2 regions of the Bacillus sp. KH172YL63 genome follow, and region 2 is predicted to be linked to the other one. Evidence: a T-box and tRNA genes for the amino acid it is inferred to sense, from the RefSeq annotation. Region 2 holds a T-box; the other holds one or more tRNA genes.
The links. A T-box is a leader RNA that pairs with one kind of tRNA and senses whether it is charged. The one in region 2 lies ahead of KH172YL63_RS08660 (tryptophan--tRNA ligase), so its partner is inferred to be a tRNA-Trp.
Positions count from the first base shown of each region.

Region 1 (15,918 bases), 750 kb from region 2:
CGCTCCGATTCTCTACTTCTTCTTCCAAATACAATAATTCACCCTGCTTGATGAGATATTTATAATGAACATCATATGATATGTTTTGGGTTTCATCCGCGTCGTCGGCAATGCGGTGAATCTTTCCGGCAGCATCCACCTTGACGATCTCTGCATGCCGCGCCAGACATGATGCTTTCTTTCGCTTCACTTTTTCGCTCGTGTAATGCGACTGGCTCCGGGTGGTATATTCATCAATCACATGTTGGACCTTTTCCATTAAGAGCTTTCTGATCATCGGCTTCCCTCCTCCTTAATTGTTATGCCGGGAAGCGACCGTTCAAAACAAAAAATGAAGAGGATGGGACGAAAAGGTTTTTGCCAAACAAAAAATCCGAACGAGTGATTAAATAACAATCAAACCCGTTCGGAATAGAGTTTTTCATCGCGAACGCTTCATGTATATGAGAAGGTTTCAGCCAAACCTCCAACTTATCGGATGATCAGGTCAAGACCCTTTTGGATCTCATTTAAAACCTCTTCATCCTTTTCTGTTGTTTGCTGTGTCAGCAGTGCCTGACGTGCCTGTTCTCCGCCAATTTTACCGAGTGCCCAGGCGGACGTACCGCGGATGACCGGCCGCACATCGTTATTCATCACATGGATCAGATCGTCAACGGCTGTATCATCTTTATAATGGGCAAGGGCGATGATGGCATTTCGCTGTATCGGTTTCTTCCCTCTCCAAGACCCGGACACATGTCCATATTTCTCTTTAAAATCACGATTGCTGATTGTAAGTAGTGGCTTCAGCAGCGGCTTTGCAATTTCCGGATCCGGTTCCATCTCTTCGTGAAAATGAAAATCCATCCCCTTGTTTTCCGGACATACCGTTTGGCAAGTATCACATCCGTACAGGCGGTTACCCAGCTTCACCCGGTATTCATCGGCAAGAAACCCCTTCGTTTGGGTCAAAAAGGCGATGCATTTCTGGGAGTCGAGCTGCCCTCCTTCAATCAGGGCGCCGGTTGGACATACATCCACACATTTATTACACGTACCGCACTGGTCTTCCATAGGTGTATCTGGGGCAAAGGGAAGGTTCGTCACCATCTCTCCCAAATACACATACGAACCGAATTCCGGTGTGATGATCGAGCAGTTCTTACCGCTCCAGCCAATGCCTGCCCGTTCCGCAACTGCCCGATCGACAAGTTCCCCCGTATCGACCATCGACTTGAAACGTGCCTGTGGCACTCTTGAGGAGATATAGTCCTCCAGCTTAGACAATCGGTCCCGGAGTACATGGTGATAATCCGTTCCCCATGATGCCCGGCAGAAAATCCCCCGTCTTTCACCCCGTTTGCTCTGGGGGGCGTCCTTCATTCTCGAAGGGTAGGCAAGGGCAATGGCGATGATCGACTTCGGCTTGTCGAATATCAATGCAGGGTCCACCCGCTTTTCGATATCCTTCTCCTCGAAGCCGGATTGATATCCAAGCATCTCCTGACGCAGGAGCCTGTTCTTCATTTCAGAAAATGTATCTGCCGTCGTAAAGCCGATCTTATCAATCCCGATCGTCTTGCTGTAAGCGATGATATCCTGCTTCAACTGATCCATATCCATTGTCCTTTCCTCCTTTCGCTGATGGTTTAAAAATATATAAACGCTCACAAATAAGCGTACGTGAAATAGCAACGTGTATTATGATAAACTATTTTAAAACAAATGTGGAGGGAAAATAAGTGGAAATCACCATCGATTCATCCATTACGAGTAAAATCCCTGATTTTAAAGCAGGGTTCATCCAATACGATCATATCGAAGTCGGGGACTCGCCTCAAATGTTGAAAGGGAGGCTGCAGTTATTTCAGGAGTCGATCTTCTTCGATCTGCATGATAAGAACGTCACAGAAATCGAAGGCATCGCAGCATGGAGGGACATCTTCAAGCGGACCGGCAAAGACCCGAACCGGTACCGCCATGCTGCAGAAGCCCTGTATCGGAGAGTCAAGAAGCAGAATTACCTGAATACCATCAATTCAGCCATCGACCTCAACAATTTCTTCTCCCTTCAATACGAAGTGCCGATCGGCATATACGACACTGACCGCCTGACAGGTGAACAACTTGAACTGAAAGTCGGCGAAGCAGGACAAACCTACACAGGACTCAACGGCCGGGACAACTCCTTGGAGAACCTGATCGTCGCCTGTGACGGGGACGGACCTTTCGGCAGTCCTTTCGTGGACTCAAATCGTGCACCTGTCGGGGAAGAAACGAAGAATGCGGTCCAGGTCATCTTCCTTAAGCCTTCCCTTTCAATGGAAGAAAGCAATCAGCTGACACAATCTTTGATGGACATGTTCATCAGCATCCATGGCGGTGAAGGAACGTTCAAGGTAGTCGGCGGTTAGACATTTGTGCAGGATCCCATTTTAATGGGGTTCTTTTTTTTGAAATCCTCCATTCCCGCCGTTTCCCATTCACTTCCAGTTCATATAATGAGTAGATAGTACTGTCCAGGAGGTGAATGGATATGGGCAAATCAAAGAACGTTTTCCAGTTTCAGGTGTACAGGCAATTCACTTTCCAGGTGAATGACCGGATCCTGAGCTCTTTTTATAACGAGCTCGCCATGGAAGATATCAATATAACCGGATTGGTCCAAGTCAAAGAGAAAAATGGGACAAACTTTGTGAAAATCGTAGTAGGAACGCCATCACAACAAACGTATTGTGAATTAGAAACAACCCGCGAAGTGCTTCGATCCCTCTGTGTGAAATTCCAGGAATATGATATCATCCAGGTTTACGGCTTCCCACCAGAAACCCCGGGAATCGTCAATACGCTGTACGGTGCCCTTTGGTGCAAAGTGAAAGTAAGGGCCATTTACATCGGCGAGGAAACGCTTCTATATATCGATGTGAACGATATCGATAAAGCCTTATATATCATAGATCAAATCGTCGTGTAGTTGGACAACCCCGTTAGATCAACCTTTGTGAAAAAAACTGTTTTCGTAAACATTGTGGCTTTTAGACAAGCTAGATGCGGTTGATTTCCGCTCCAGATGCTCGCTTTCCGCGGGGCTGGCGGTGAGCCTCCTCGGACTGCGTCCTGCGGGGTCTCACCTGTCCATCAGTTCCCGCAGGAGTCGAGCATCTTCCGCTCCAATCAACCATCGAAGGTAAAAACCAAAAATTCACTGGATTATCTGCTTATTCATCTTTTGAATATTAGTGATCGACGTCATTTAAGTACACTGCCCTTGATTCATTGCTATGGAAATTTTTATTCCGCAATCTCAAATTACCGTAGATGCTCACATTAACCCCTATTCATAACAACAATCAATGCGAAAAGAGCCAATAAAAAAGAGAGTCCTCAACGACTCTCTTTTTTCTGACTACACCCACCACATATCCGAAGGCTGTTCTTCGATCAGGATCGATTTTAAGTTCTTGACTGCACGTGCGAATCCTTCTTCAATCGACATAATCGGGTCTTCATGTTCGATGCTGACCACATAATCGTAGCCAAAGGTGCGCAGGGCACTCATCATATCGGACCATTCCTGCAGGCTGTGTCCGCATCCGACAGAACGGAATGACCAGGCCCTTGTTTGGATGCTGCCGTATGGCTGCATATCCGTCAGACCGTACATATTCACGTTATCCTGGTCGATATACGTGTCTTTGGCATGGAAATGATGGATCGCATTTTCTTTACCAAGGATCTTGATGGCTGCAACCGGGTCGATTCCTTGCCACCATAGATGACTCGGATCAAGATTTGCCCCGATCGCTTCACATGTTTCTTCACGAAGCTTCAGCAACGTATAAGGCGTATGGACAAGGAAGCCTCCGTGAAGCTCGAGACCGATCTTCACCTGATTGTCTTGTGCAAGCTTGCCCATCTCTTTCCAGTATGGGATCAGCTTTTCTTCCCACTGCCATTTCAGGATATCCCCATATTCGTTCGGCCAAGGAGATACCGGCCAGTTCGGGTGCTTCGCCTCTTCATGATCCCCGGCAGTCCCGGAAAAGCAGTTGACGACCGGAACGTTCATCAATCCGGCAAGCTTGATCGTTTTTTGAAGGGCTTCATGGGACTCGGCCGCAAACGCCGCATCTGGTGAAATCGGATTGCCGTGGCAGCTGAAGGCACTGATTTCAAGCCCCCTCGATGACACTTTCTCTGCATATTCTTTTCTCTTTTCTTCGCTTTCCAAAAGGGCGTCCAGATCACAATGGGCATTCCCAGGGTATCCACCCGTCCCGATTTCCACTGCGTTCAGTCCCGCTTCTTTCACATAGTCAAGCATTTCATCAAGGTTCTTCTGAGAAAATAATACCGTAAATACACCAAGTTTCATTGTGTGCTTCCTCCTATTTCAACCGGATGCTCTGTCCGGTTTCACTGCTTTTATAAATGGCATCGATGATTTGAGATACTTGCATCGCTTCTGCAGGCTTCACGATAAGCTCCTCTTTTCCGAGGCAGCTGTTGATGAAGTTCTCGGCTTGCGGGATGCTCGGGTCCTCTTCCCCCGGGATCCAGTCCGCTTCGCTGTTCAGGAGCATGCCGTGCTTCATTTGGTTCATCTGGAATGGGAATAGATCGATCCCGCCGGTTTCACCCGAGATGCTCATGCTTTCTTCATCACTCTTCACATTGGCTGACCATGACGTTTCGAACAGCATGGATGCCCCGTTATCAAACTTGATATAGGCGGTCACATGATCATCCACCTCAAAGCCTTCTTTATCGAAGTCTCCCCACTGATTCACTTGATCTGGCATTCTGCTAAGCTTGTTATATGCCGTCCCGCTGACTTCCACCGGCGCCGGGTTTCCGAGCAGCCACAGTGAGAGATCAAGGAAGTGACAGCCGTAGTCGATCAGACTGCCGCCGCCTTGGAGTTCCTTATTGGTGAATACACCCCAGCCCGGCACTTTCCTGCGTCTGATCGCTCTGGCACGCGCCACCATCGGCTCGCCGATTTCATTTTCCATGATGACACGTTTCGCCGCACGGGAGTCTTTCATGAAGCGATAATGATAAGCGATCGCAAGGACTTTCCCGGACTCTTCGGCAGCCTCTATCATGCGCTCACATTCAAGGGGCGTCATGGCCATCGGTTTCTCACAAAATACGTGCAGCCCGGCTTTCAGTGCGGCGATCGAGATGTCAGCATGAAACTTATTCGGCGTACAGATCGTAACCGCATCCACATGATCGAACATCTCCCGGTAATCCGCGAACACATGGGGGATGTTGAATGTCTCTGCCACCGTTTTGGCAGTGACAGGGTTGATATCACTGATCGCTTCAATCGTTACAGAATCTGATAGTTTAATAAATGTGGGGATGTGTCGGGTTTGGGCAATGCCCCCTACACCGATCACACCCATTCGAAGCTTGGTCATCGCTTGTTTCACCTCTATGATAGTTTTACAATTCTCTTCGTTTCACTGGATTCAAGCGCGGATAATACGACTTCCAACGATTTCTTTCCTTCTTCACCTGATACAGGCGGCTCTTCATCATGCAGGATACTTTGAACAAACTGATCGATCACACGGGAATTCTTCTGACCGCCTTCATCATTTGTCTGGATGCCGCCAAGCTCATATTTCACGACTTCACCTGTGGCATATTGGATGATAAGGGAATTCACCGGATCGTCCTCCAGGCGGAGAATCGCTTTTTCCCCGTAAATGATCGTAGAGTTGTCCTCTTTTGACACATAGGACCAGCTCGCCGCCAGTGTCCCGATCGTGCCGCTCTCTGTTTTCAATACACAGACCGCCGTATCATCGACGGTGGCATTTTCCTTTGCGCTCGTTTCGATGAATGCACCGACTTCTGAAAATTCTTCACCGAGGATATATCTTAACAGGTCTGTTTTATGGACACCAAGGTCACCCATCGCGCCGATGAAAGCCTCTTCCTTCTTGAAGAACCAGCTGTCCTTGCCGTCTGCGCTCCATCCTTCCGGTCCACCGTGACCGAATGCAGATCTGAAGCTGTAGATCTTGCCGACTTCACCGCGAGCGATCAGTTCTCTCGCTTTTTGGTGGGATGGGACGAAACGTTGATTGTGGGCAATCATCAGCTTTCTGCCGTTTTTCGCAGCGGCATCGATCATGGATTGGGCTTCTTCACTTGATGTTGCCATCGGCTTTTCACACAGTACATGCTTTCCTGCGTTCAAAGCATCGATGGAGATCGGTGCATGCAGATAGTTTGGCGTACATACACTCACAGCTTCCACATCGACATTTGCAAGCAACTCTTTATAGTTGGTATAGGCTTTCGCTCCAACAGCATCTGCGATTTTCCACGCTCTTTCTTCGACGATGTCACATACTGCCACCACTTCAACATTCTCATTGTTTGCATACTCCGGTAAATGACGGTGCTTTGCGATGCTTCCACATCCGATGACGCCGATTTTCAATTTATCCATGATGATTTCCTCCTCTTATCCTTTAGTTTGATCCTTTGATTTCTTCAAGGGGCTTGGCATTTCCGTATACAGGTCTTGCACGATCAACCGGGGATGCCCAGTTCACTGCATTGACGATAACCTTTTGGATATTTTCATTGTAGTAAGTAGGATACGTTTCATGACCAGGACGGAAGTAGAATACTTTCCCGTTCCCACGCTGATACGTGCATCCGCTCCTGAACACTTCTCCGCCCTCGAACCAGCTGACCATCACAAGCTGATCCGGTGCAGGGATGTCAAAATGCTCGCCATACATCTCTTCTTTTTCAAGCTCAATATATTCTCCAAGACCGGCAGTGATCGGATGACTTGGGTCAACAATCCAGATCCGCTCCTTCTCATCTGCTTCACGCCATTTCAGGTCGCATGAAGTACCCATCAGCGTTTTGAAGATTTTTGAGAAGTGGCCTGAATGAAGAACAATCAACCCCATCCCGTCCAGTACGCGCTGCTTTACCCGCTCAACGACTTCGTCTGAAACTTCTTCATGGGCGATATGCCCCCACCAGATCAATACGTCAGTCCCATTCAGCACGTCATCTGTCAAACCATGCTCATTTTCGTCCAGTGTAGCCGTTTTCACATTGAATGACGCTTCTCCAAGAAAAGATGCGATGGCTCCGTGAATGCCTTCTGGATACACTTCTCTCACCTTTGGATTCTTTTGTTCATGACGATTTTCATTCCATACAGTTACGTTTAACATGTTAAACCCTCCAAGTCATATGTTTGCTTTTTGCCTGTATTCATTTGGCGTATGTCCGGTATATTTCTTGAATACTTTACTGAAATATTTTTCATTTCCATATCCCACACCGTAAGCCACTTCATATATTTTCAAATATGGATTTGCCAGCAGCTTTCTGGCCTTATCCATCCGGATACCCGTCACATAATCGGTGATCGTCGCCCCATAATCCTGCTTGAACTTCCGGGAGATATATTCCCTGCTCAAGTAGAACCGGTCGGCGATATCCTGAAGGTTGATTTCCTCCTGATAATGCTGCTGCAGATATTCTTCAATCCGCTGCATATTATTCTTTTCCTTTTGATACTTCGACTGACTCAGCATCTCGACAAGCTCTTGAAATTCCTTCGTTTTTTCCTCTTTGAATTTCCGGAATGAAAACGACCCGTCCTCCCGCCAATAATCCAGGCCTTGGTAGAAGGGATCCTGACGCCTGATTTCATATTCTTTCAGCCAGTTATTCCTTAATTGCTCGAACTGATCCTCCCATACCTGAACCTGTTCAAGGGACAGTGTATGCCTACTGTCCAACAGGGAGAAGATTTCTTCCAGCTGCTCCCGGACCTGATTCATGCTCCCTGAGCGGATCGCCCATTTCAGTTCATTGGAGTGATCCAATAAATGAAGCATCGGTCCTTTCTCGAGATCTTCATGTGTGACAATCTTCTTCTCTACGAGCAAACTGTGCTTCGAATATACTTCAAGCGCAGAACTGTATGCCTCATTCACCATTTTCGACTTCTGTCCCAATGCCATGACCATGAAGACTTTGCTATACTGATAGATCAATGTATATATCTCTTCCAACAAATACGCGAGGTTCTTATCTTTCCAGAAAAGAATCACCAGCTCTTCTTCCTTGTTTCCATTCCTGAAGCAGACCCCGTCATTCTGCTTTCTGAGCAGTTCATTGCATATATTGATGAGTGTGAAAAAGGCAAGATCCCGGTCTCCCTGGAAAGACTTCATCATGATCGGCTTGATCGGCAGGAGGGCGATGGTCTTTTGCATCTTGGTGATGTTTACGCCGAACTCGTGCTCAACCTTCTCCACCATCTCTGCTGAAATGCCTTCCTTCTCGCAAAGGCTTGAAAACAGCCTTTCCCAATAAAGGGGCTTGGCTTCGTTCATCACCTGTGTATCCTCAACAAGAGATTTCCTTGAACGGGCCTGGTCGTTCCATTCCTTCACCGCTTTATCCAACGTTTCATTCAACACATCCGGCTCGATCGGCTTCAGGATATAATCGAAGCTTTTATAGAAAATCGCGTTTCTCATATATTCAAAATCATCATATCCGCTGACGACGATCGTTTTGCTTTTAAGATCTGAATCGTACAGCCACTTCAGGAGTGATATCCCGTCACGCCTCGGCATCCTCATATCGGTGAAGATAATCTCCGGCCTGTGCGCGGTGATCAATTCGATGGCCTGGTCCCCGTCTTCTGCCTCCAGGATCGTGTGGATGGCGTGCTTTTCCCAATCAGCCAATAAAAGTAACCCTTCACGTACATGCTTTTCGTCATCAATGATGATTGCTTTCATTTGCTTCACTCTCCATTCGTATTGGCAGCCTCATGGTGACCATAAAGCCTCCGTCTTCATGATTTTCAAGGGTGAGGCGGGCCCGTTCATCATAATAGAGCTTCAAGCGCACATACACGTTCTTCAGACCGATGTTCGTCTCTTCACCGGTCTTATTCCATGCAGCCGCTTTAAAATGCTCCCTGATCTCCTGTAGCCTGTCCTCTGTAACACCCACTCCATTATCACGTACGATCAGAACCAATTCGTCCCCTTCCTGATAGCCTGTCAGCGAGATGCGCCCGACCCCTTCCCGGATATCGAACCCATGCTTGAAATAATTTTCGATCAGCGGCTGAAGGATCATCTTTGGTACATGGATATCACTTACCCCTTCTTCCATTTCGACGTGATAATCGAGGTTCTCCCCGAAGCGCTCTTTTTGTAAAAGAAGGTAGGCGTTCGTGTAATTGATCTCCTGCCTTAACGGAACAACATCCTCCTCCATATTCATCCCGTACCTCATGATTTTCGAAAGGTGGGTGATCAGGGAGTAGATTTGCGGCACTTTGTTCTTCAATGCAATCGTTCCGATCGATTGCAGGGCATTATAGAGAAAATGAGGATTGATCTGGGACTGAAGGACTTTTAATTGATTCGTCTTGTTCTCAAGCTCAAGCTTATACTCACGGTTGATCAGTTGATTGATCCTCTCGATCATCTGCTGAAAACGATAACCGAGGATCCCGATCTCATCTGGACCGAATGACTGGGCCTGAACCTTCATATTCCCTTTCTCCACCTCCTGGATATGGGTTAGCAGGATACGGATCGGCGACGTAATCTTAAAGGAAACGAACAGTGTCGCAAGCACCACCAGGCTCAACCCCAGTACCCCGAATAAAATGTTGATCTTCGCCACGCTAAAGGCGCTTTCATACAGGTTCCCATAAGAAACCCTTTTCACAAGCAGCCATCCGCCTGCAGAAGCAGGCAGCTGGTCATACATCATCACGCCGTTGAATGAGTCTTCCTTCCATTCAAGCGTCCCTGATTCATGATTTGACTCAAGGATCCGCTTGATCCATTTCTGATTATTCCCGTCATCGGAAACGTCCTTATCCGAGCTGTATATCATTTCCCCCTCCGATGACAGAAGGTAGAATTCCTCAGAATCCGAGTTATATAGATTCCTGCTCAGATCAATGATTTTATCCGGGGAAATATCTAGTGAGATATAGGCGAGCACTTCCTCTCCCGGAACGTTCCGGAAAGCCCGGTGGATCGTGATGATATCCTTCGAACGGTTGATATTCTTCTCTTCCTGGCTGTACGCCGGTTCTATATACATGTTATAGGGGCTGCGCTCCGCACTTCTGAAGTTCTTCCATTCCGACTCCTTGATTTTGTTGGAGAACACAACGGTCGATCGTTTCGTGGCCGTAATGACACGGTCACCATCAGCAAATGAAATGCGTACCCCGTTGATCGTGTCACCTGTGTAGAGAATCGTTTGCACAATGTTCTTCACGATGCCGATCGTCAAGTAATTGTCACCCTCACCCGGTGACCTCATATAGTTAATAAAATCAGGATTATTATAGAGTGTGAGCGTCAGGCCGTTGAGCTCATTGATATAGCTCTCAAGATTCACCTTCCCCTGATAAAGGAGATTGCTGCTCTCCTTCACCACCTGCTCCTCCATCGAATCCTTCGTATACAAATATGTAATAATGATCGAACTGCCGAATGGCACAATCGTCGTAATCATCAACAGCACAATCAACTTATTGCGAATGCTTTTCTTAAACATGAGGGACGGACCTCCCAGGTCTCACTTATACAATCAGTATAAAGTGTTTTCCCCGGCTCTTGAAGGAGTTTTTCTAAATATTCCTACTAAACTTATAAAATAGAAAGCATGCCTTTAATAGACATGCTTTCCATTATTCTGTTTACTTCAAGTTATCCCAAGTTTGTTGGAATCGCTCAAGTACAGTGTCGTAATCGATTTTTCCAGCGGCATACTCCTGGATTGTCGCAGCAAACTCTTTGTTTGCTCCATCCGGCCATCTGAACCAAGTCCAAGGAATCGTTTTCTCCGCTTTAGAGTACTCAAGGATTGACTCTCCAAGGTCACCAAGACCGTTCGGCTCGATATTATCAAATGCCGGGATGAACGCGAATTCTTCCGTGATGTAGCGCTTGCCTGTTTCAGAAGATACCATCCAGTTTAAGAATGTTTTCGCTTCTTCAAGGTGCTCAGAGTTCTTGTTCAGTACCCAGTTATTCGGTACACCGACCGGCAGGCGGTCTGCACTGTCGTCATTGCTTACAGGGATTGGAAGGAAGCCCATGTTGATCTCAGGATTGATTTCAGTGATCATGTTCTCAGTCCAGTTACCTTGTTGAAGCATCGCTGTTTCACCAGAAGCGAATAGCGTGACTTGCGTGTTGTAATCCGTTGTTAAAGGATTATCGTTTGCATATTTAAGCTCTGTGTCCAGAACTTCTTTGAACTGCTTAAACTTTTCATTACCGACGATTTTCTCAGATCCATCATATAGACCGGCGATGAACGCTTCAGGATCTTCCTGTTGAGCAAAAGGAATGTTCAGTAAATGCTGACCGATTACCCACCACTCACCGTAACCAGCTGAGAACGGAGTGATTTTCTTTGCTTCAAGTTTCTTCGCAGCATCTTTTAACTCATCAATCGTTGCAGGAGCCTCAGTGATTCCTGCTTTTTCGAATAAATCTTTGTTGTAAACAAATCCATATCCTTCAAGGTTGACAGGCATACCATACAGCTTACCGTCTTCATCTGTCATCGGAACTTTACCGATAGGAAGAACATGCTCAACCCAAGGCTCACCTGAAAGATCAGCAAGCTTCTCTTTCCAAAGCTCTAGCTCTTTGAAACCACCATTGTTGAAAATATCAGGCTCTTCCCCAGAAGCGAATTTCGCTTTCAGTGCTGCACCGTAATCGGCACCTCCACCAACTGTTTCAAGCTTGACCTTGATATTCGGATGTTCAGCTTCGAATTCGTTGATCATTTCTTGCAATTGATCAGCAATCTCTACCTTGAATTGGAAGAAATTAAGTGTGACAACATCATCACCTGATCCTGACTCTCCACCAGAACTGTTTGACTTATCTTTAGATGAACAACCTGCAATGATTCCAAACACCAATACTAAAGACATACAAAGTAACAAAATACGTTTCATAAATGGTTTGACCTCCCTGATATAAAATATTTTATATAAATTTCTGTTTCAATGATAGCATCGTGACAGAAATTTACTATCTACTTGATGGAACCTGAAGCAATTCCTTTGATGATATGCTTCTGTAAGAATAGGAAGAATATGATGATTGGCGTAATGCCGAGCACCAGCGCCGCAAGACCCATATCCCACTGTTTCGTATACTGTGCAAAGAATGAACTTGCTGCAAGCGGGATCGTACGCAGTTCCGCATCCTGTAACACAAGAAGTGGCAGCAGGTAGTCATTCCAGATCCACAGTGTATTCAGAATGATGACTGTCACCGTAATCGGTTTCAATAACGGGAACACGATTCTCCAAAACACACCAAACTGACTGCATCCATCGATCATTGCTGATTCTTCAATTTCAATCGGAACTGTTTTCACAAATCCGTGATACAAGAACAAGGACAGCGGTACCCCGAAACCGAAGTACATGATAATCAATCCGGGAATGCTGTTCGTAAGTCCAAGCGTCCCTCCGACCTTCATCAGTGGAATCATCACCGTCTGGAACGGGATGACCATTGCAGAAACAAATACTACAAACAGGATCTTGCTGAATTTCCCTGGTGTACGGACCATTTTCCAGGCTGCCATCGAACTGATGATCACCAGGCCAATGTTACTGAACACCGTGATGACAAGGGAGTTCCAGAAGGCACGGGGGAAATTGATGACTTCCCACACCTTCGCATAGTTAGAAAACACAAATTCCTTCGGCCAGGCCGCCGCATCGATCAAGATGGCAGCGAAAGGCTTCACAGAGTTGATCAATACGAAGTAGAAAGGGATAAGGAAAATGAGCCCGATCACAATCCCGATGATCTCTAATACAAATGTTGTCTTCGTATAGCGATTGCCCATTATGCCTCAACCTCTTTCTTCTTCGTTATCATGACCTGAATCGTCGTAAACACGGCCACTACCACAAAGAACAGAATTGATTTTGCTGTTCCAAGACCATAGCGGTTATTCTGGAATGCTTCCTGATAAATATTGATCGCAACAGATTGTGTAGAATTGAAAGGCCCTCCGCCTGTCAGGGAAATATTCAGATCGAATATTTTAAAGGCCATTGAAATCGTCAGGAAGAAACAAATCGTAAATGCCGGCAGAATCAATGGGATGATGATCTTGGTCAAAAGCGTCCAATTGGATGCACCATCCATCTTCGCTGCTTCTAACAGTGAATTATCCACCCCTTGCAGAGCTGCCACATAGATGACCATCATGTAACCTGAGATCTGCCATGCAAATACGATGACAATCCCCCAGAAAGCCGTCGTTTCATCACCCAGCCACGGCATTTTAAAGAATCCGATATCCGTCATATTGCCAAGAGACGCGAACCCTTTAACGAAGATGAACTGCCAGATGAACCCAAGCAGCAATCCGCCAATAACGTTTGGAATGAAAAACACCGTACGCAGAATGTTCCGCGTCTTCAACGCTGCATTCAGAAGCAGCGCAAACCCAAATCCGATCAAGTTACTGATGATCACAGCTGCAAACATAAACTTCGTCGTGAACATAAATGAATTAAAGAAAGTCTTATCGTCCGTGAATATCTTCTTGTAGTTATCAAATCCAACCCACTCGACAACCGAGCTGACACCATTCCATGAAGTAAAAGAATAATAGACCCCCATCAAGAAAGGCAAGATCTGTATCACTAAGAAAAACAAAAGTGCCGGTCCTACAAAGGCAGCATACGTCAGCAAGCCCTTATACTTAAACTTCTTCTTCGTCACAGCCTTTAATTGAGCATCTGTGCTTACTGCTCCAGTCTGAATCTTCGTTTCCACCCGTATCACCACCCCTAAATATGTAATCGCTTTCTTACATTATAATGGCAGCGCTTTCTCATTAAGGGAGACTCAATTGACGAAGAAGGTGCACTATTTTGACTAGATAGGTTTTAGGTTGTGGTGATGGGGGTAAATAAGATGCTTGATTAAGCAACTCATGGTGGCACGAGTGGGGTGTGAAGCGTTGGGCAGCACTTTTGAAAATAAAATCGTGGAATTGAAAATAAGGGGGGCATTTTTGAAAATAAAATCACAGATTTGAAAATAAGTTGAAGTGTTTTGAAAATATGTGCTCCGGATTAACTCTCAAGACGGGTATTTTGAAGGTATAAGCCAGAGATGAAATATATACACAGTCACTTTGAACATATAATCCCAGTATTGAAGATAAATGAGCGCCATTTTAAAGCTAACACGCTCGATCCCGCTCTAAATCCCCACCGCTATCTATTTAATAAACAACAAAAAAAGCTTCCTCATAATGAGAAAGCCTGTCGTATGTAAGTTGGAGCGGGTGAAGGGAATCGAACCCTCATCATCAGCTTGGAAGGCTGAGGTTTTACCACTAAACTACACCCGCGATGTGGTACCGGTGGCCGGGATCGAACCGGCACTCCAGAGGAACACGATTTTGAGTCGTGCGCGTCTGCCAATTCCGCCACACCGGCATTACATATGGAGGCGGCAACCGGATTTGAACCGGTGATCAGGGTTTTGCAGACCCATGCCTTACCACTTGGCTATGCCGCCATATGATTGGAGCGGAAGACGGGATTCGAACCCGCGACCCCCACCTTGGCAAGGTGGTGTTCTACCACTGAACTACTTCCGCACTACTGGGCTAGCTGGATTCGAACCAACGCATGTCGCAGTCAAAGTGCGATGCCTTACCGCTTGGCTATAGCCCACTGTTAGTATATGTCACTGAATTGAAAATGTGACTTTAATGGGGCGACTGATGGGAATCGAACCCACGAATGCCTGAACCACAATCAGGTGCGTTAACCACTTCGCCACAATCGCCATAATAAAATTGGCAGGGGTAGTAGGAATCGAACCCACACCAAAGGTTTTGGAGACCTTCGTTCTACCTTTAAACTATACCCCTATAAAAAAAATGGTGGAGGGGGGCAGATTCGAACTGCCGAACCCGAAGGAGCGGATTTACAGTCCGCCGCGTTTAGCCACTTCGCTACCCCTCCATATGAGATCACTCGGATGGTGCCGGCAAGAGGACTTGAACCCCCAACCTACTGATTACAAGTCAGTTGCTCTACCAGTTGAGCTACACCGGCATCCAGTGAAACAAATGGTGGCTCAGGACGGAATCGAACCGCCGACACATGGATTTTCAGTCCATTGCTCTACCAACTGAGCTACTGAGCCATAATATTTAAATCAAATCAGCCATTATGCTTTAAAAGAAAATGGCGGTCCGGACGGGACTCGAACCCGCGACCTCCTGCGTGACAGGCAGGCATTCTAACCAACTGAACTACCGGACCAGAGTTTTTTTGCGCCAGCAAAAATAACTATCCATAGGTGACTCATCAAGGAAAATCTCCTACTGAATCAAAAATGGTATTGCGGGGACAGGATTTGAACCTGCGACCTTCGGGTTATGAGCCCGACGAGCTACCGAACTGCTCCACCCCGCGTCGATAAAATGGTGGAGGATGACGGGATCGAACCGCCGACCCTCTGCTTGTAAGGCAGATGCTCTCCCAGCTGAGCTAATCCTCCAGTATGTATATCATTTATAAAAATGGTGACCCATACGGGATTCGAACCCGTGTTACCGCCGTGAAAGGGCGGTGTCTTAACCGCTTGACCAATGGGCCATATTTATCTTTATGGAAATGTTATGGCGGAGAGCAAGGGATTTGAACCCTTGAGACAGCGTTAACCGTCTACACGATTTCCAATCGTGCTCCTTCGGCCACTCGGACAGCTCTCCATAAAATGGCTCCGCAGGCAAGATTCGAACTTGCGACCGATCGGTTAACAGCCGATAGCTCTACCACTGAGCTACTGCGGAACGATATGCCTGGCGACGTCCTACTCT
Region 1 is NZ_AP022842.1:983,769-999,686, reverse strand. It holds gene KH172YL63_RS04995 (amidase domain-containing protein) at 1-277, opposite strand, end outside; gene queG (tRNA epoxyqueuosine(34) reductase QueG) at 472-1,605, opposite strand; gene KH172YL63_RS04985 (B3/B4 domain-containing protein) at 1,725-2,396, shown strand; gene KH172YL63_RS04980 (hypothetical protein) at 2,519-2,956, shown strand; gene KH172YL63_RS04975 (sugar phosphate isomerase/epimerase family protein) at 3,389-4,357, opposite strand; gene KH172YL63_RS04970 (Gfo/Idh/MocA family protein) at 4,371-5,411, opposite strand; gene KH172YL63_RS04965 (Gfo/Idh/MocA family protein) at 5,426-6,454, opposite strand; gene KH172YL63_RS04960 (ThuA domain-containing protein) at 6,477-7,202, opposite strand; gene KH172YL63_RS04955 (response regulator transcription factor) at 7,218-8,789, opposite strand; gene KH172YL63_RS04950 (sensor histidine kinase) at 8,770-10,581, opposite strand; gene KH172YL63_RS04945 (ABC transporter substrate-binding protein) at 10,724-12,001, opposite strand; gene KH172YL63_RS04940 (carbohydrate ABC transporter permease) at 12,082-12,909, opposite strand; gene KH172YL63_RS04935 (carbohydrate ABC transporter permease) at 12,909-13,850, opposite strand; tRNA gene KH172YL63_RS04930 (tRNA-Gly) at 14,360-14,433, opposite strand; tRNA gene KH172YL63_RS04925 (tRNA-Leu) at 14,438-14,521, opposite strand; tRNA gene KH172YL63_RS04920 (tRNA-Cys) at 14,530-14,603, opposite strand; tRNA gene KH172YL63_RS04915 (tRNA-Gly) at 14,611-14,685, opposite strand; tRNA gene KH172YL63_RS04910 (tRNA-Gln) at 14,690-14,761, opposite strand; tRNA gene KH172YL63_RS04905 (tRNA-His) at 14,801-14,876, opposite strand; tRNA gene KH172YL63_RS04900 (tRNA-Trp) at 14,888-14,961, opposite strand; tRNA gene KH172YL63_RS04895 (tRNA-Tyr) at 14,972-15,055, opposite strand; tRNA gene KH172YL63_RS04890 (tRNA-Thr) at 15,073-15,148, opposite strand; tRNA gene KH172YL63_RS04885 (tRNA-Phe) at 15,164-15,239, opposite strand; tRNA gene KH172YL63_RS04880 (tRNA-Asp) at 15,282-15,358, opposite strand; tRNA gene KH172YL63_RS04875 (tRNA-Met) at 15,438-15,511, opposite strand; tRNA gene KH172YL63_RS04870 (tRNA-Val) at 15,521-15,596, opposite strand; tRNA gene KH172YL63_RS04865 (tRNA-Glu) at 15,620-15,694, opposite strand; tRNA gene KH172YL63_RS04860 (tRNA-Ser) at 15,719-15,810, opposite strand; tRNA gene KH172YL63_RS04855 (tRNA-Asn) at 15,817-15,891, opposite strand; rRNA gene rrf (5S ribosomal RNA) at 15,899-15,918, opposite strand, start outside.
Region 1: it has a tRNA-Trp gene. The T-box ahead of KH172YL63_RS08660 (tryptophan--tRNA ligase) is inferred to sense a tRNA for this amino acid. The anticodon was not compared.

Region 2 (15,918 bases):
ATGTCATCCCTACCGCCTTTTGGAGTGTAGAGCACAGTGGCGTCAAAAAAGGAGATACGGTCATCGTACTTGGGAGTGGGCCGATTGGATTGATGGCACAGAAATTCGCTAAATTGAAAGGTGCCGAAAGGGTCATCGCTGTCGACCAGGTCGATCACCGTCTTGATCATGCGAAACGGACCAATCAAGTGGACATCTATAATTTCAAAAACTATGAAGATATCGGCTCCCTTTTACATGAAGATACAAAGGGCGGTGCTGATGTTGTGATTGATTGTGTAGGGATGGATGGAACCGTCCAGCCAAATGAAACATTCGGTTCTGAGTTCGATAATCAGTTCGGGACAATCAGCCCGATTAAAACCGCTTCACAAGCCGTCCGTAAATTTGGGACTGTTCAGTTGACCGGCGTGTATGCAACGGAAGCCAACCGCTTCCCATTGGGAGATTTCTTCAGCCGAAATGTTTCTTTGAAAATGGGACAGGCACCTGTCATCCACCTGATGCCCAAACTATATGATATGATCGAGAACAATGAATTTGATCCTACAGACATCATCACCCATGTCCTGCCGCTGGAAGATGCCGCAAAAGGATATGATATTTTTGATAAGAAAGCGGATGGAAATATCAAAGTCATTCTTAAACCATAAATAAAGAGCCGCATCTTTCCCCGGATGCGGCTCTTTCCTGATCACATGCCAATTCTTTCTCTGATTTCCTTCATGAATGGAGTGATCTTTTCCCTCGCCCGTTCCGCTCCTCTTTGTAAAATCCGGTCGATTTCGTGCGGATTGGCCATCAATTCGTTATATCTGGACCTTGGTTTCTCTAAGTAGGAATCCATCACTTGAAACAGCTCTGATTTGGCTTCACCCCATCCGATTCCTGAATGATACTTTTCCTTCATGACAGCCGCTTGTTCAGGAGTTGAAAATTCTTTATATAAGGAAAAAATGATCGATGTGTCAGGATCTTTCGGTTCTTCAGGCAATGAAGAATCTGTTTTGATTTTATTGATTAATTTCTTCAGCTTTTTCGGTTCCTCAAATAGAGGTATCGTATTATTATAGCTTTTGCTCATTTTCCGGCCGTCCAATCCTGGTATGACAGCCGTATCTTCTTCTATGACATACTCTGGCAGAGTGAATGTTTCCCCGTAGACTTTATTGAAATTCTCAGCGATGTCCCGTGCAATTTCCACGTGCTGGACCTGATCTTTTCCCACCGGGACCAATTCTGTTTGAAAGAGGAGGATGTCTGCGGCCATCAGGATCGGATACGTGAACACCCCCATATTCACTCCATGATCGGACTCCCGGCCGGCAACGGCATTTTCTTCCACGATCGATTTGTAGGCATGGGCACGGTTCAATAATCCTTTCGGAGCAAAACATGCAAGTATCCAGCTTAACTCGAAGATTTCCGGAATATCCGATTGCCTGTAAAAGATCGACCTTTCTGGATCCAGGCCGAGTGCCAACCATGCAGCTGCCACACCGTAGGAAAGATCCTTCATTTCATCCCGGTCATGTATCTTTGTAAGACCGTGATAATCGGCTACGAAATAAGCTGTTTCATAGGTCTCGTAATCTGCAAGCTTCATGGCGGGTTTGATGGCGCCGATGTAATTTCCCAGGTGAATGCGTCCGGTTGGCTTGATGCCGGTCAGTACTTGTTTTTTCATAGCGATTCCCCTCTCTTTATGTTTTCAGGAACACAAAAAGGGCTCCCCGTCCTTATAAAAAGGACGAGAAACCCGTGGTGCCACCTTCATTCGTTTGCAATTTCGCAAACGCACTTGTCATGTACTGGAGTTCAACTCCGATACACTTGCCCTTTTATCGGTGGGCCGGATCCGCCAAAGCCTACTTATGTTCGGCATGGATGCTCAGAAGTCCATTCACCGGGTTTCCTACACTGATTCCCACCTGCCATCAGCTCTCTTCAGTATTCCGACCGGTTACTTCTCTTCATCATTGCATATCCATATACAACTGTTTCCATTATTTTAATGTATGGGAAAATAATGGTCAATAGGCAATTGCTTATTTTTACAGTTCTTTCGTAGACAACGGAAGGAAAAGCTTGATGCCCCTTTTATTGAAGGGAAGGAATTTCATATCCCCTATCAAATGACTTGCGTACCCTGTCACACACGCCTCAAATACACCGTCTATCATGAGGGAAGCCTCTAAGTAATGGGCCACAATTCCGTAATAAAGGATACCAAGGATCGAGTGGGTATAGCTTCTGTGAGAAACGAAGGAAGCGATGAAGATGAATAGTCCGATCAACCATAACCAGGTTTCATCCAACTGCCATCCGCAGGCGGTCACTCCAATACCTGTGATTGTCAGCATCCTTCTTTGTGTAATGAATGCTGAAAGGATCATCATGCCGGCACCATATCCAATGCCGAGCCATCGTTCCCTTCCAAAGCCCTCAAGATAGCTGTACACCATCATAAGAAACCCGATGATCTGCGCCACTGCCTTTATCATGGAGGAAGAGAAAGTCAGTTTGTTGCTGAGTTTCCCATCAATATCCATATCTGGCATAAGGGCAGAGATCCCTCCGATCGTGACGAGTGTCGCTGTGATGCCGGGATCTGAACCGAATGAATTGGCCACGGTAAATCCTGTTGCTGCTCCGATTGCCATATGTGCTGTGCCGTTCAATTGAGTCCCCCTATTTCCACCGATTGGTATGTACTAAATGAATATCATACCCTTTTTCACTCCTCTATGACCATGGGCAGGAAGAATCACTTTCTTAAAGAAACTGGGAAATGCGTTTATGTACTTCTAACAAATAGGATTTTTCATGGGGTACGAAATGGTGAAACCCTACTTTTCGTCCGAGGAATTTCTTTTCCCCTTCCCCGTTTATTTCAAAGCCTTCCACGAAGATTTCCTCTATCACTTCAAGGAGCAGGTCCTTAAAATCTTTTAATGTAGACCGAAAGATGCCTGATACTTCTTCCAATTGGAGATGAAATTCACCATAATCGACAGGTTTTGAATAAAGGAACAGATGGGTGATTTCCCTGTCGATCATGCCTGGTTGATGAAGTTCCCCCTTCAGCTTGCCAAGTGGCTGCAGAAGATGAAAGGGAATGTCTAGACCCAACTCTTCATGAAGCTCCCTGACACCGTCTTCAATCGTTTCTGAAGCCAGCAGGTGTCCTGCCGCTGTGATATCAAGCAGGCCAGGATAATCCTTTTTGCCCTTACTTCTCAATTGGAAATAAATATAGGTTTCTTTTGCCGCCTCATCGAAATGGGTAATCCAGCAGTGGAAGGTTTCATGCCAATATCCTTTGCGATGGACTTCTGCCCTGCTTGCTGCACCCCGCTCATTTCCGTTTTCATCAAATATTTTTAACTTCTCGTCTTCCATCGCTAACCCTCCTGTCATTCCTTGACTTTCTCCAAGAACTTTTTGACCTCAATCAAATCATCCACAACAATATCGGCTTCAGCTAATTCATGTGCCTGGGAGAAATCAAATGCGCATCCGACGGAAAGAAACTGATTCGCGTGTGCCGCCATAAAATCTGAAAGTCTATCACCAATCACCATTCCATAAGACAGTTGATGTTCCTCCTTGATACTCCGGATCAATTCACCTTTATCCCCCGATTGAATACTCTGGATGCTGTAATAATCTGATATCCATCTGCCCAGCCTGTAATGCTCTACGATTGCCTTTAAGTACTTGGGCTGTCCATTACTGGCAATATAAATTGGGTATCCTCTTTGTGATAAGTATTCAAACAGGTCAGCAGCGTGTGGATACAGCGAACCGTTTCCTCTGTATATATTTTCAATCAATCGTTCGTGAAAAATTTCGTTCATCGTCTTCCTCACATCCACCGGGTGATGGGGAAGCAGTGTGCCCCAGACGACGGGAAGGGGCACACCCATTATCTCTTTATATTCATCCAATGGCGCCGCCCCCTTCCACATCCCTTGGTCTCGCAGATACTGAAAGGCATCTTGTAATGCGTTTTCAAGAATCCGGTTCGTTTGAAAAATTGTTCCATCCATGTCAAATATCATTGCTGCTTTCATGCGTACTCTCCTTTAATCCCAGTCATTCAATTCTACTTTGAACGATCTGTTCTTACATATTAAATGACTTGTCCTATCCATTTCCTTATCATATCAAATTCCGCCGCTTTGCAGAACGGGAAGGGGCTTTTTATCAACCAGAACCGCCTGGAATGATGCCGATCACCCTTTGTGAAGACAGGGTGATAATGATATGTATCCTGACGAAAACAAAAATAAGACACACGAGGCTTCTCCCCGGTGCCTTTAGCATTTTCCATTCTCTTGGTACCTTGTCTGTTCTTCATTATGAGGCGTTCGGCAGATAAAAAAAGACGGTCAGCATCATGCCGATCAATGAGAAGATAACAATACTGAGCGCCACAGATTTTCTGGATTTTGAAACATGCCTCATTTTTAAAATGTTCAAAAATGTCATGACCAGCAGTGAAAAGATAAACAAAGCAATAAACAGGAGCTCGCTCATGAACAATCCCTTTCTTTAAGAGAGGTGGTTACATCTTCAATATATGAGAACACTTTACCATATTTTCATTTTCAATCAAAATGTTTTCCTCCCCTATAAACATTTCTATTAAAAAGGGTGTTTTCGTAAACATTGTGGCTTTTTGACAAGCGAGATGCGGTTGATTGCAGCGAGAGATGCTCGCTTTCCGCGGGGATGGCGGTGAGCCTCCTCGGACTTCGTCCTGCGGGGTCTCACCCACTGGCTTTGCGTAACTTCCAAAAAAAGTAATTATATATCAAGTAAGCGCTGTAGTTCTTTATTCTTTTGGCACGTTGATAGATAGACAAACACAAAAAAAGCTCCTATTGTAGATATGTTGAGCGTTTGTTCCCAAAAACAAACTATCTACAAAGGAGCACCAAATTAACCTCATTATGATAACTCAAAAATCAGTCATTAGTCAATGTTTATCGTTATTACCTACCGAGGGTTTGGCTTGTCCACTTTTAAATTACAATAATAAAAAGCTTTCGATTGAACAGTTAGTCAAAATTTTTGTTACGGCTCAATTGGATAAATGGGGATCGTATCCTGAATTTGACACCCAAATGCAAGCGAACCAGGACTTTATGAATGACATTGGAATCGAGAGTATAAGTAGTTCTCAACTAAGTAGAAGGATAAACGAATTAGATACCACTATTCTACAAACTCTTTTTTTCAAAGTTCTCAATAACCTAAAGCCCTATATGCACTCATTTTCAGGCCTTCCGAATATCGGAAAACTTCATATTGTTGATGCGACCCATATTAAGCTACCGCCTGTATTGTCTGAATGGGCCTATGTCACCAAGGGTTGGAACGTTGTCAAAATGCACACCCGTCTGGTGGTGGCCTCACCGGATGTATATTATCCCGATAAAATTGTCCCTTCAACGGGAAAGCTTCAGATCATGAAGGGGGAGAATTCTTAATCGAATCAAGCGATGCCACCTATGTGATGGATCGTGGATATATGGATAAAATCAGGATGAATCAATGGATTAAAAACAACATTAAATTCGTGATTCGATTAAAGAATGATATTCGCATACAAGTCGAGGAAGAGCGTGAAATCCCTGAAGGGAGTCGGGATCAAATCTTAAGAGATGCCAAAGTAATATTAGGTGTAGAAAAGAAAATGGAGCCGGTACGATTAGTGGAATATCAGGATGAGAATGGAAAAGTGTATAAAGTAGCTACGACAAGATGGGACTTAACGCCAAGTGAGATCGCAGACATCTATAAAAACCGTTGGATCATTGAAATATTTTTTAAGTGGATCAAACAATCTCTAAGATTTGTGAATGTTTGGAGTACCAAACCGAAAGGCATCTGGAACCAAATGTTTATCGCAATGATTACCTATATTCTTACTTTGATGGTGAAGTTGAAGACGAAATCTCAAAAAAGTATGTTGTCTATCCTTAGACATATTCAGATTTACCTCCATCGGACATGGGGGGACCTCCAAGCTGCCTTGGACTACACACCAAAAAGAACTTCGAGAGGCAGGCAGAAGATCCCCGACAAACCTCCAAAAGAAGTAGATTTTGGATCCGTCGCTCTCATCGTCAAGCAAAGAAAGAAACAGGTTAAAAGGATGATAAAATAATATTACAAAAAATGGGAACAAACAATAATCTTATATAGAGTTTCTCTTTTTTGTTCCCACAGGTAAAACAAACTGTAATATTTTTACTTAAATTGAAATTGATTTACACTTATGCAAAGCCAGTGGGTCTCACCTGTCCATCAGTTCCCGCAGGAGTCGAGCATCTGCAGCGAGAATCAACCATCGAAGATAAAAACCAAAAATCAATTTAACTAACTGCTTATTCATCTTCTGAATAGTAGTGATAAATTTAATTCAGGTTCATTGCCCTTGATTCGATGATTTATTAAGCAGTCTCAAATTACTGAAGATGCTCACATTAACGTCTAATAATAGCAACCATCTATACGAAAAGAGCCATTAAAAATAATAAGAAAGCCACCCTGGTGTACTTTTCAAGACCCATTGCCATATTGGTAATTGATCAAATGATTCCATCGTAAGCTTCGCACTGTCTTCCATATCTTCGTTTATCAACGCTTCCAGCTTGAGGGCCACTTCAGCATCCTGGATGATTGCATTGCTTTCATCATTCAAGTGAAAACTTCTCGAATCCCAATTAGCCGTCCCCACGTCCGCCCACTGATGATCGATGATGATTACTTTTCCATGAAAGAAGCCTTTTTGATATAAATAGAAGTTAACGCCGCTAGTTAATAATTCTTCTTCAATGGCGTAACTCGGAGGTTTTGTAAACCATGCATCTGTATCATCGGGTACGAGTACATTTACTTTCACCCCCCTTTCCACTGCATCCTTCAATGCAGAAACAAGGTTTTCATCGGGGATGAAATAAGGGGTCGTGATGGTCACGCTCTCTTCTGCCCGATTGATCCATCCGACTGTTTTATCAACCAGCCCCTCCCCTGATGAAAAGAGGAACTTCACCGGGCTGCCTGACTCTTTGAAAGGTGATTCAGGCGGCAATGGATAAGGGATGTGCCCGCCACCGTCTTCTTTCCAGTCCATCGCGAACTGCCTGGATATTTCATAAACTGCGCTTCCGTTCAAGCGGAGATGGTAGTCTCTCCAATAGCCCAGATTCGGGTCTTTGCCCAAATACTCCTCCCCCATATTGAAGCCCCCTATGTAGCCGATCTGCTGATCGATGGAGATGAGCCGGCGGTGGTTACGATGATGCAGGGAATAGGAGATGTTTTGAATCCTTGCAGGCCTGCTTTTTAACACATACACACCGCCCTCTCTCAGTTTCTTTACTGTACTCTCCCGAATATCCGATCCCAGAAAATCCACCGATAATCTGACATCGACTCCCCTCTGGGCTTTTTCAATCAGCAGATCAAATAACTCGTTTGCAATTGAATCATCCCTGATGATGAAAAAGTGGATCCAAATATGTTCCTCTGCAGCCTTACAATCTTCGAATAATGCTTCATAGAAGCTTTCTCCGGTTTTGAAGATGCTGATGTCGGCGTTACGGGTCGCCGTTTCTCTGATGGGATGGGATTCACCAAATTGCTTCACCCCGTTTTTCACATCCACGTGCATGATCACGATGAATATCCCCAACAGACAGACAGTCAGCAGGATGCCTATTAACCCTTTTTTCACCACCAGAACCCACCACCTTCGTATGTAGTGTTATTCTTTGGTTTCCGGGCCCGGGTTATTCCTTTACTGGGGAATATGGATTTTTTTAACAGGCTGTTTTCGTCAACATTGTGGCTTTTAAACAAGCGAGGTGCGGTTGATTGTAGCGAGAGATGCTCATATTAGCGTTAAATAATAGCAACAATCTATGCGAAAAGAGCCTTTTAATACTAGCTAAAGGCCGTAACAATAAGATTCACCAAGAAAAAAATCCGAACAGGTACATCAGCCCCGTTCGGATTTTTTCGTGCCATAGCTCATTCGTATTGAGATGGTTCCAACCGTTGTGGAGAGGCGCTGCACGAAAATCAGCAGCTGGAAACCAAACCACATTTTTAATAGGAGATCTTAGAGTTGTACCGTCTACTATTGCCGTCTTTTGTTGATGACAATCACTGAATAAATGTATTTAACAATCACGAAGAGAGATCCTCCGATAAATGCACCCAGCGTATTCATGATCCAGTCATCTATATCTGTCGCCCTTCCCAGCGGCAGGTAGTATTGGGCAAATTCTATCCCGCAGGAAAACATCGCCCCTAAAAAAGTGACCATGACGACAAGCTGCCTGGAATGCCGTAACCACCAGGATAGAAAAAAGGTAAACGGGATAAACAATAAAATGTTTGCCGACAAATTCCTGATCGGGACATCCAGGTGATTTCGATAAACCAGGTTCAATTTCAGGTTTGAAAAGGGATCGAAATTCACTGACCCGTCGGCGACATTTCCGGAAGTTACGGGTATTAATGTGATCAAACAAATCGCACCCGCCGAAATAAATGTAAATATGATAGGGAGCAGGTTCATCCATCTTCCCTTTCCCCTTCTTTTCTTCCAAAAGGAAACCGCAAAGATAAGGGAGATTGTCACCAACAAGAGAATCGGGATGACCCAGCTAAAAGCGCTCCATAATTCTTTCATAACTGCTAATCCTACTTTCATTTTTTGCTGCATGATTGTACATGTTCGGGAAAACGATGAAGTATGACGCCGTTCCTCTGAACATTGTCAAGTCGTTCAGGGCAGCTTCCCCACCCGTTACGCTTTCTTTTTGAATCTGAATAGTAGTACACCAACCATGATGGCAAAGCATACGGAGAAAATTGTTCCCCTCCATATTTCACCCTCAGAATATGAATTGACGACCCAAATCAGTATAAATAGGGTGATACTAATATCAATGATCAACAACCCTTTGTTTTTTCGAATGAATCCTCACCTGCTGCTTTCCATCTGTTCTGTTTCTTTTAGTTTATCATATTCCTTCTTTACTGCTCCATCGGGTCTGAACCTGGCCATGCAGCATTCCCCTGCATAGCGGCCGTTTCGTACGATGGAGCCATGTTTGAAGCCTTCAACTTCAAAGCCTAATCGCTCATAAAGCGCTTTTGCCCTCTGATTGGCGTCAATGACCGTCAATTCGATTCTTTCAAGCATCAACCAGTTATCTGCCAGATCGATTGCATGATGAATCAGCGCTGTACCGATGCCCCGGTTATGATACTGTTCATCTATGAAAAGGAAAAGTGTGCCGGTATGTGCACGCCGGCCAAGACCTTGAGTCAGCCCACACAGACCAACGACGACACCGTCTATCTCTGCAACAAAATCATGCTGATTTGGTGCCGGGCTCTTCAACCTGCTTTCAAACTTCTCAACCCTCAAGCTTGGCAACGCAATGATATTGGGCAATACAGTTTTTTGACGCATGATTTCCACGATTCTTCCTGCATCACTTACTTCAATCGGCCGGATATTCATAATAAACGCTCCTTCATCCATTTTTATCATTATAATCCTTATCAACCTTATTTTGGAATGAAAAATAAGGGATTTGTTCACAGAAAAAAAGAATCACCCATTAAATCAGTGATTCTCCTTGTATCCTCAATTATTCAGAGCCTTCTTTAATCAGGATTTTCATATCCTCAACCATTTCATCGTAAGGGACATCGCTGTTTCCACTGTACGTTTTGACGACCGTTCCTTCCTGATTGACAAGGTAGAAACTTGTTCCGTGGATCATTTGATCAGAATTCGGGTCATCTGCCACGATAGAACGGAAAGAATGTTCAGCGAGATCTTTCACTTCATTAAACTCATAACCTGTGAGCAAATCCCATTTGCTTGTGTCTGCTTCAAAGCCTGATATATATTCCTTCAACACTTCCGGTGTATCTTTTTCTGGATCAACACTGAACGAAACGATTCTGTAATCCTCCACACCTTCTTCTTTCAGCTTGGCTTGTAGCTTTGCTAAATTAAACGTCATTGGGGGGCATACGGTTTCACAGCTGGTGAATACAAAATCAGCGATCCATACTTGACCATTTAAGTCTTTTAAACTGACTTTCTCGTTGTTTTGATTCGTATAGGAAAAATCCTTCACGTCATAATCTGTTTCTGCTTGGAAGTCACTGTTGCTGCAACCTGCAAGGAGAATCCCGATGATGGTCATCACCACAATGAATGATTTGGTTTTTAACATCTTTATCTCCTCCGAATATATGTATCTATACCATTCTATGTTAGTAAAGTGTAGAGAAAAAAACAATTCCCCCCTAAGAAGATTCATTGTCTATTTTGTGAATGTGCTCCTTCCAATCCAATCTGATAGGCTCCCAAAGCACCTGCAAAGGATCCCCTCATGGGAAAGTGTGGGGTATATGCCAGCATCGATTGAAATTGGGAGAGGTCTTCCCTTAATGACGGGATGTATTCTACCGCTCCCCCAACGAAGACGAAGTCCTTTATCTGAAAGGTTTTCGCTGCCTGTGAGGCAAGGAGGATAATGGTTTCTCCAATCATATTCGACAGTGCCCTCAGTTTGTCTGCATGAGATGAATTCATGCTCATTTTACCAAAGTTGGCTGCCGTCAACTGAGGGTCCACTGGTGAATCCCCCTTAGTATAAACATCCTTCACAAGTAGGTCCACATTTCCCCTCACTCCTTTATCCGACAGGGCGACGAGGTCATGAAAGTCAGTGATTCCCGTCAGCATTGAACCAAGCCCTAAGAAAGTCCCACCTCCCATGCCACTTCCAAACAATCTTTCAGGGCCATTTTCGTCTACTGCGATAAAAGACGTGCCTGTGCCGATATTTATGAGCAAATAGTGATACGCATCATTCTTTTCCGCTGCCATCAGCTGAACCGTCCCTTTGTGCACTGCGTCAAATTCATTCACGACTGCAACGTCCTGAGAGAGACTTCTCCATTGATCAGCCCGGCCTCCTGTGACGAAAAACCTGTGCTGTGGCGCGAGGATCCTGATCCAGTTCTCCAATTCATGTTGGTGATCGCCACGGAATGTCTTATAATGAAGTTTTCCCCTTTCTTCGTAAACGATTTTGGTCAATGTTCCGCCTGCATCGATCCCGAGGACACCCATTATTCCCGTTCCTTCATTTTCCGTTTAGAAAATAAGTAATGAAGAATGTATCCATGAATAACCATGATAGTAACAAAAGCAAGGAAATAATAGAATACCCCCATTACGCCATCCGTCATATCCTCAGTCAACAACCACCAGACGGATGCAAAGAGCAGGAACAGGAATTGAAGAAGAACCCCTTCCAGAAACGGCTTTTTATATGTATTAAAATCCAACAGCCGCTTCCAGCTCCAGCCGATTGCCACCACGGCCGAAACGAATAATATCAATATATAAATACTAATTTTCATGCAGACCTCCCCCTCCTGTTTACTACCTTCTATGTTATTCAAATTCTTTGGAAATTGAAAGGAAAATGCGATATTCCTTTCACATCCATCACCTATCCTCTTTCTTATAACGATACGCATTGAAATGTTTAATATCTACCTTGACCATTGTTTGATTTAAAGAGGATTCTGTCAGGTAAAATTTATTTTCCTTTTTTTCCAACTCTCGAAATGCCTGGGGATGCTTCCTGAACCATGTTTCCCCAACATCCAATAAATCCATTTCCTTCGTCAGACCGTTTTGATAGACGGAAGTGATTTCTTTTTCTATTGCCTGTTGTAAAGCCTTCTTCATTTCACCGTATGGGATATCAGCAATTTTCTCCAGCATTTCCGCCTCTACATCCACTTCTAACGAAAACGCCGAGAACTCCGTTTTGGATTTAAGATATTTCACCTTCATTTTATTTACCGATAGATCAAACGTAGACATTAACTCCCCGTCTTGATAGAGGGGAAAGTAGATTGCACTGTTTTTATTCCGCAGCCAATATACCATCATCGCATCTTTGGCAGGAAGATCCCCTTTTAACTCTTCCCCTTGAAACACACTGTACCCATCAAGATAGAGAGAAGTGATCTTTTCTGACGCCTGCCATGCGTCATGATCTAATTTGACTGTCGGCAGGAATGCACTACCCATCGGTTCATAATATTCCCGCAGGAAATGCATCAAGTTTGTCGGCTCAATGTCATTTTTAATCTTTTCTAATTTCTCACTCGTCAGCAAGACAGTATAGACAGGGGGATAATCAAAAAGCCCCTTCGCGCTTAACACTTCTTCCATATCTTCATCGGTTACAAGGATTTCAAGACTGGGTCTTAAAGAATAATTTCTACCGACATCCTCCAAAACTTCTTTGAATTTATACGTCAATATGTTTTTGGAAATGACAATCGTTTTGGTGTGACCAAAAAAAAGCGGGGGCCGGGATAATCTGAACAGTTTGCTGATTGCCAGATTCATGGTCTTCCCTTTTGCCTTGCCGATTAAGGTTGGAATCGGCTCCTGAGATTTGCTTCCTTCCTGCTTTGCCACGTTTGCAAAGTTCAACCCTTGTAGATATACCGTATACTCATCGTTCTCATCATCATAATCCAATCCGATTGTTACAATATAGGCCAAATCTTGAATGTTCTTGGATCCCGTACAACCTGCACAAACGAAAATGACCAGAAAGAATGCGACCAGCTTCCCATTTTTTGTATATTTGTTCATCCTATGGCCTTCCTTTCCGCGTTTCGTCTTCAGGAGCTGTCGAAGACGTCCGATTCTTATACAGTTGAATCGGTAGTCTGAAAAAAGACCTGAGCGTATCATACCAGCTGAGCGGGGCGACGGTCCCCAGATACGGGGCACCAAATGACGATAGGGTAGATAAATAAATAACAGATAAAATGAACATCATCACCACACCGAATAAACCAAAGAAGGTGCTGACAAGCAGGACAAGGAACCTCAAAATCGTCGTACCGTGCTTCAACGATTGATTGACGAGAGTAAACGAAGAAACATAGGTGATGGCCCCAATTACAAGCATCGTCGGGGATGTCAATCCCGCACGGATCGCCGCATCACCGACGATTAAGCCACCCAAGACGGAGACTGTTTGACCAATTGCCCTGGGAAGCCTGACACCTGCTTCATTGAAGAACTCAAACAGGAACAGGATGATGAACATTTCGACCGGTGCGGATAATGGAAGACCGAATCTAGACATGGAAATCGTGGCGACGAGAAGATAAGGAATCTGTTCGATATTAAAAGCAGAGAAAGCGACCCATAAGCCGGGAAGGAATGCAGAGATGGTAATGCCCACCATCCGGATGAGCCTTTCCATTGACACATATACATAATTGATGCTCGCATCCTCTGGTGATTTCGTCTGCAACAGTAAGCTGACCGGTGCGATGGAAACAGTCGGGAATCCATCCACAATCAAGGCAAACCTTCCCTGGTTTATGGAATCGACGATAAAATCCGGTCTTCCCGTATAATCAAAACTTGTAAAGATTGAGTATGGATTGTCATCGAGCAGGGACTCAAGCTGTTGGTTACCGGTTATGACATCAATATCGACCTTAGACAGCCTGGCGTATAACTCTTCCAACACCTTTTTATCGATGACATCCTCCAGATAAACGATAGCTATTTCTGTATGGGAACGTGTGCCTACACAATACTTTTCCACACAAAGGGAAGGAGTCGCTAATCTTCTTCTGATCAATGAAATATTGGTATTCAGATCTTCAACGAATCCATCTTTCGGTCCCCGGATGGACGTTTCAAGGGCCGACTCTTCCGGGAGTCGTTTCGGGACATCCCCTGCATGGATGGAGAGGATTCTTTCACCGATAAAGAAAAGCACACACCCTGAAAATAGCGAGTTTTGGACATCTTCCATCGATTGACCGGAAAGATCGATCGCCTGAAAAACACTCTTCATTTTATTGACAAAGTGCTCATGATCTGTGTCCTCTAACTTCGAGAGGATATATTGATCTAAATAATGAGAATCCACCAAAGAATAAAAATAAACGAGAGTCATCTTTTGTTCAGCAAAAAAATGAGGCTTGATCATTAAATCATGACTTGAAATAAACAGGTCCCTTATTTCATCAAGTATGTTCGTTCCTTGTTCAGCCCGATTCTCTTCTTTCATTTTTTTCTTCATCGCGTACACCCTTTACTTTAGAAATCGGATCATGATGGCAGAAATGATGGTTTGTACAATAAAAAGGATTACGGTAAGCGGAAAAAACACTTTAAATAGGAAGTGGTAAAATTCATATGTATCCACATTGATTTGTACAAGACAGAAAAACACAATAAATAATGGAACGAGGATTTTTAAGGATTGACGGTAATCATACCTCCTATTATTCACGAGGAGGGTCGCTAATAAAAACATAAACAGACTGATTCTGATTAGTGCTCCGCTTAACCATTGGTATAGGGCAAAGAAATCAAGATGGGTGATGAATTCTCCTATTGATAGTATCCTCCACTGTTCGTAGGCTGGGTATCGGAGAAAAACAGACTCCTCCGGCCCGAATTCCATGATTGAGGCAGATAGAGGACCAAGCATCAACCCAGCGAAAATCAAGCCGAGGACGATGATGTGATGCAGCTTTATTTTCCCTTCGCTATACGGTTGGATCAGGACAATCAGGTATATTTCGAGAAGTCCACTTAATACATAGATACTTCCTTTCATCGCCGGGGCATACCCATCACTGAATATCGGAAACAATAGGCTGGGGTCTTTCAAGTTCGTGTTGGTGAGCGCAATAAAAATACCAAAGATCATGACCAAAGGTAAAAGAATGCCGCTTGCGATCGCCATATGCTTGATACCAGCCCATGTAATCAAAAAGCAAATGAAGAAAATTCCTCCCGTGACGATGAAGGGAGGAACATCTGTTAAAAAATAGGCGCTCAGCCATAGTATTAAATCAACGAAGGTAATGTATGCACTTGAAAATAAAAATAAACAGACAGGGATAGAGAATAGAAGAACTGCCCATCTAGGCCACTTCCTCTGAAGGAGATGAAAGAACCCCTCAGAGGACGAATGTTTAACAATATAGTATATCAATAACGACATAGCGATCAGAATCGGATAAGCAATCAATATGCTCACCCATCCGTCCCTTCCCGCTGCCCGAAGGATGCTCGGTATCAGCATGACGTGATTTAACAAACCTGTTGAAAGAATCAACAATAATAACAATTGCCTTGGAATTAAGATAGGTCGGATACTCTTCATAAGAACTCTCCACTTTTTAACGTATTACTCTAATTATTTCCATGTTCAATTTAATCTATCCCCTGCATATTCTCATTCCAAAAACAGGTCAAATCCTGACTGTGATTGAGTCCATTTCATCAACTTACAACAGACAGGAGCTTCACCCCTGATCAGTGTATGGGATAGGATCCAACAACCTCTAATTTCATATCAAAAAACCGAACGAATTCGAATCCACTGAATGATTTCGAATTCGTTCGGTTTGTGATTACGACACATGTTTTTAAGCCATGAATTGAAACTCAGTCGAACTGCCCCGTTGTGAAGAGATAACTTCTAGACGGACATCTATTCTTTCTTTCAGCTCCGGCACGTGGGAAATCAACCCTACCAGCCGGCCGCTGCTCTGTATATCCATCAATGCCTCGATTGCGTGATCAAGCGATTCCGGATCTAGTGTTCCGAACCCTTCATCGATGAACATCGTTTCAAGCGAGACTCCTCCGGCATACTGTTGGACAACATCAGCAAGCCCAAGCGCCAATGCGAGTGAAGCCTTGAAGCTCTCCCCGCCTGACAGCGTCTTGACATGCCTTTCCTGTCCAGTATATTGATCAAAGACAAGAAGTTCCAATCCGCTTTGCACGTT
Region 2 is NZ_AP022842.1:1,730,656-1,746,573, reverse strand. It holds gene KH172YL63_RS08665 (zinc-dependent alcohol dehydrogenase) at 1-653, shown strand, start outside; gene KH172YL63_RS08660 (tryptophan--tRNA ligase) at 695-1,687, opposite strand; T-box leader at 1,744-1,989, opposite strand; gene KH172YL63_RS08655 (metal-dependent hydrolase) at 2,055-2,681, opposite strand; gene KH172YL63_RS08650 (NUDIX hydrolase) at 2,776-3,402, opposite strand; gene KH172YL63_RS08645 (HAD family hydrolase) at 3,417-4,076, opposite strand; gene KH172YL63_RS08640 (hypothetical protein) at 4,363-4,542, opposite strand; gene KH172YL63_RS08635 (transposase) at 5,498-6,178, shown strand; gene cls (cardiolipin synthase) at 6,539-7,753, opposite strand; gene KH172YL63_RS08625 (VanZ family protein) at 8,156-8,713, opposite strand; gene KH172YL63_RS08620 (GNAT family N-acetyltransferase) at 9,008-9,553, opposite strand; gene KH172YL63_RS08615 (SCO family protein) at 9,684-10,280, opposite strand; gene KH172YL63_RS08610 (acetate and sugar kinases/Hsc70/actin family protein) at 10,364-11,185, opposite strand; gene KH172YL63_RS08605 (hypothetical protein) at 11,185-11,478, opposite strand; gene KH172YL63_RS08600 (Ger(x)C family spore germination protein) at 11,567-12,736, opposite strand; gene KH172YL63_RS08595 (spore germination protein) at 12,738-14,192, opposite strand; gene KH172YL63_RS08590 (endospore germination permease) at 14,205-15,287, opposite strand; gene KH172YL63_RS08585 (AAA family ATPase) at 15,553-15,918, opposite strand, start outside.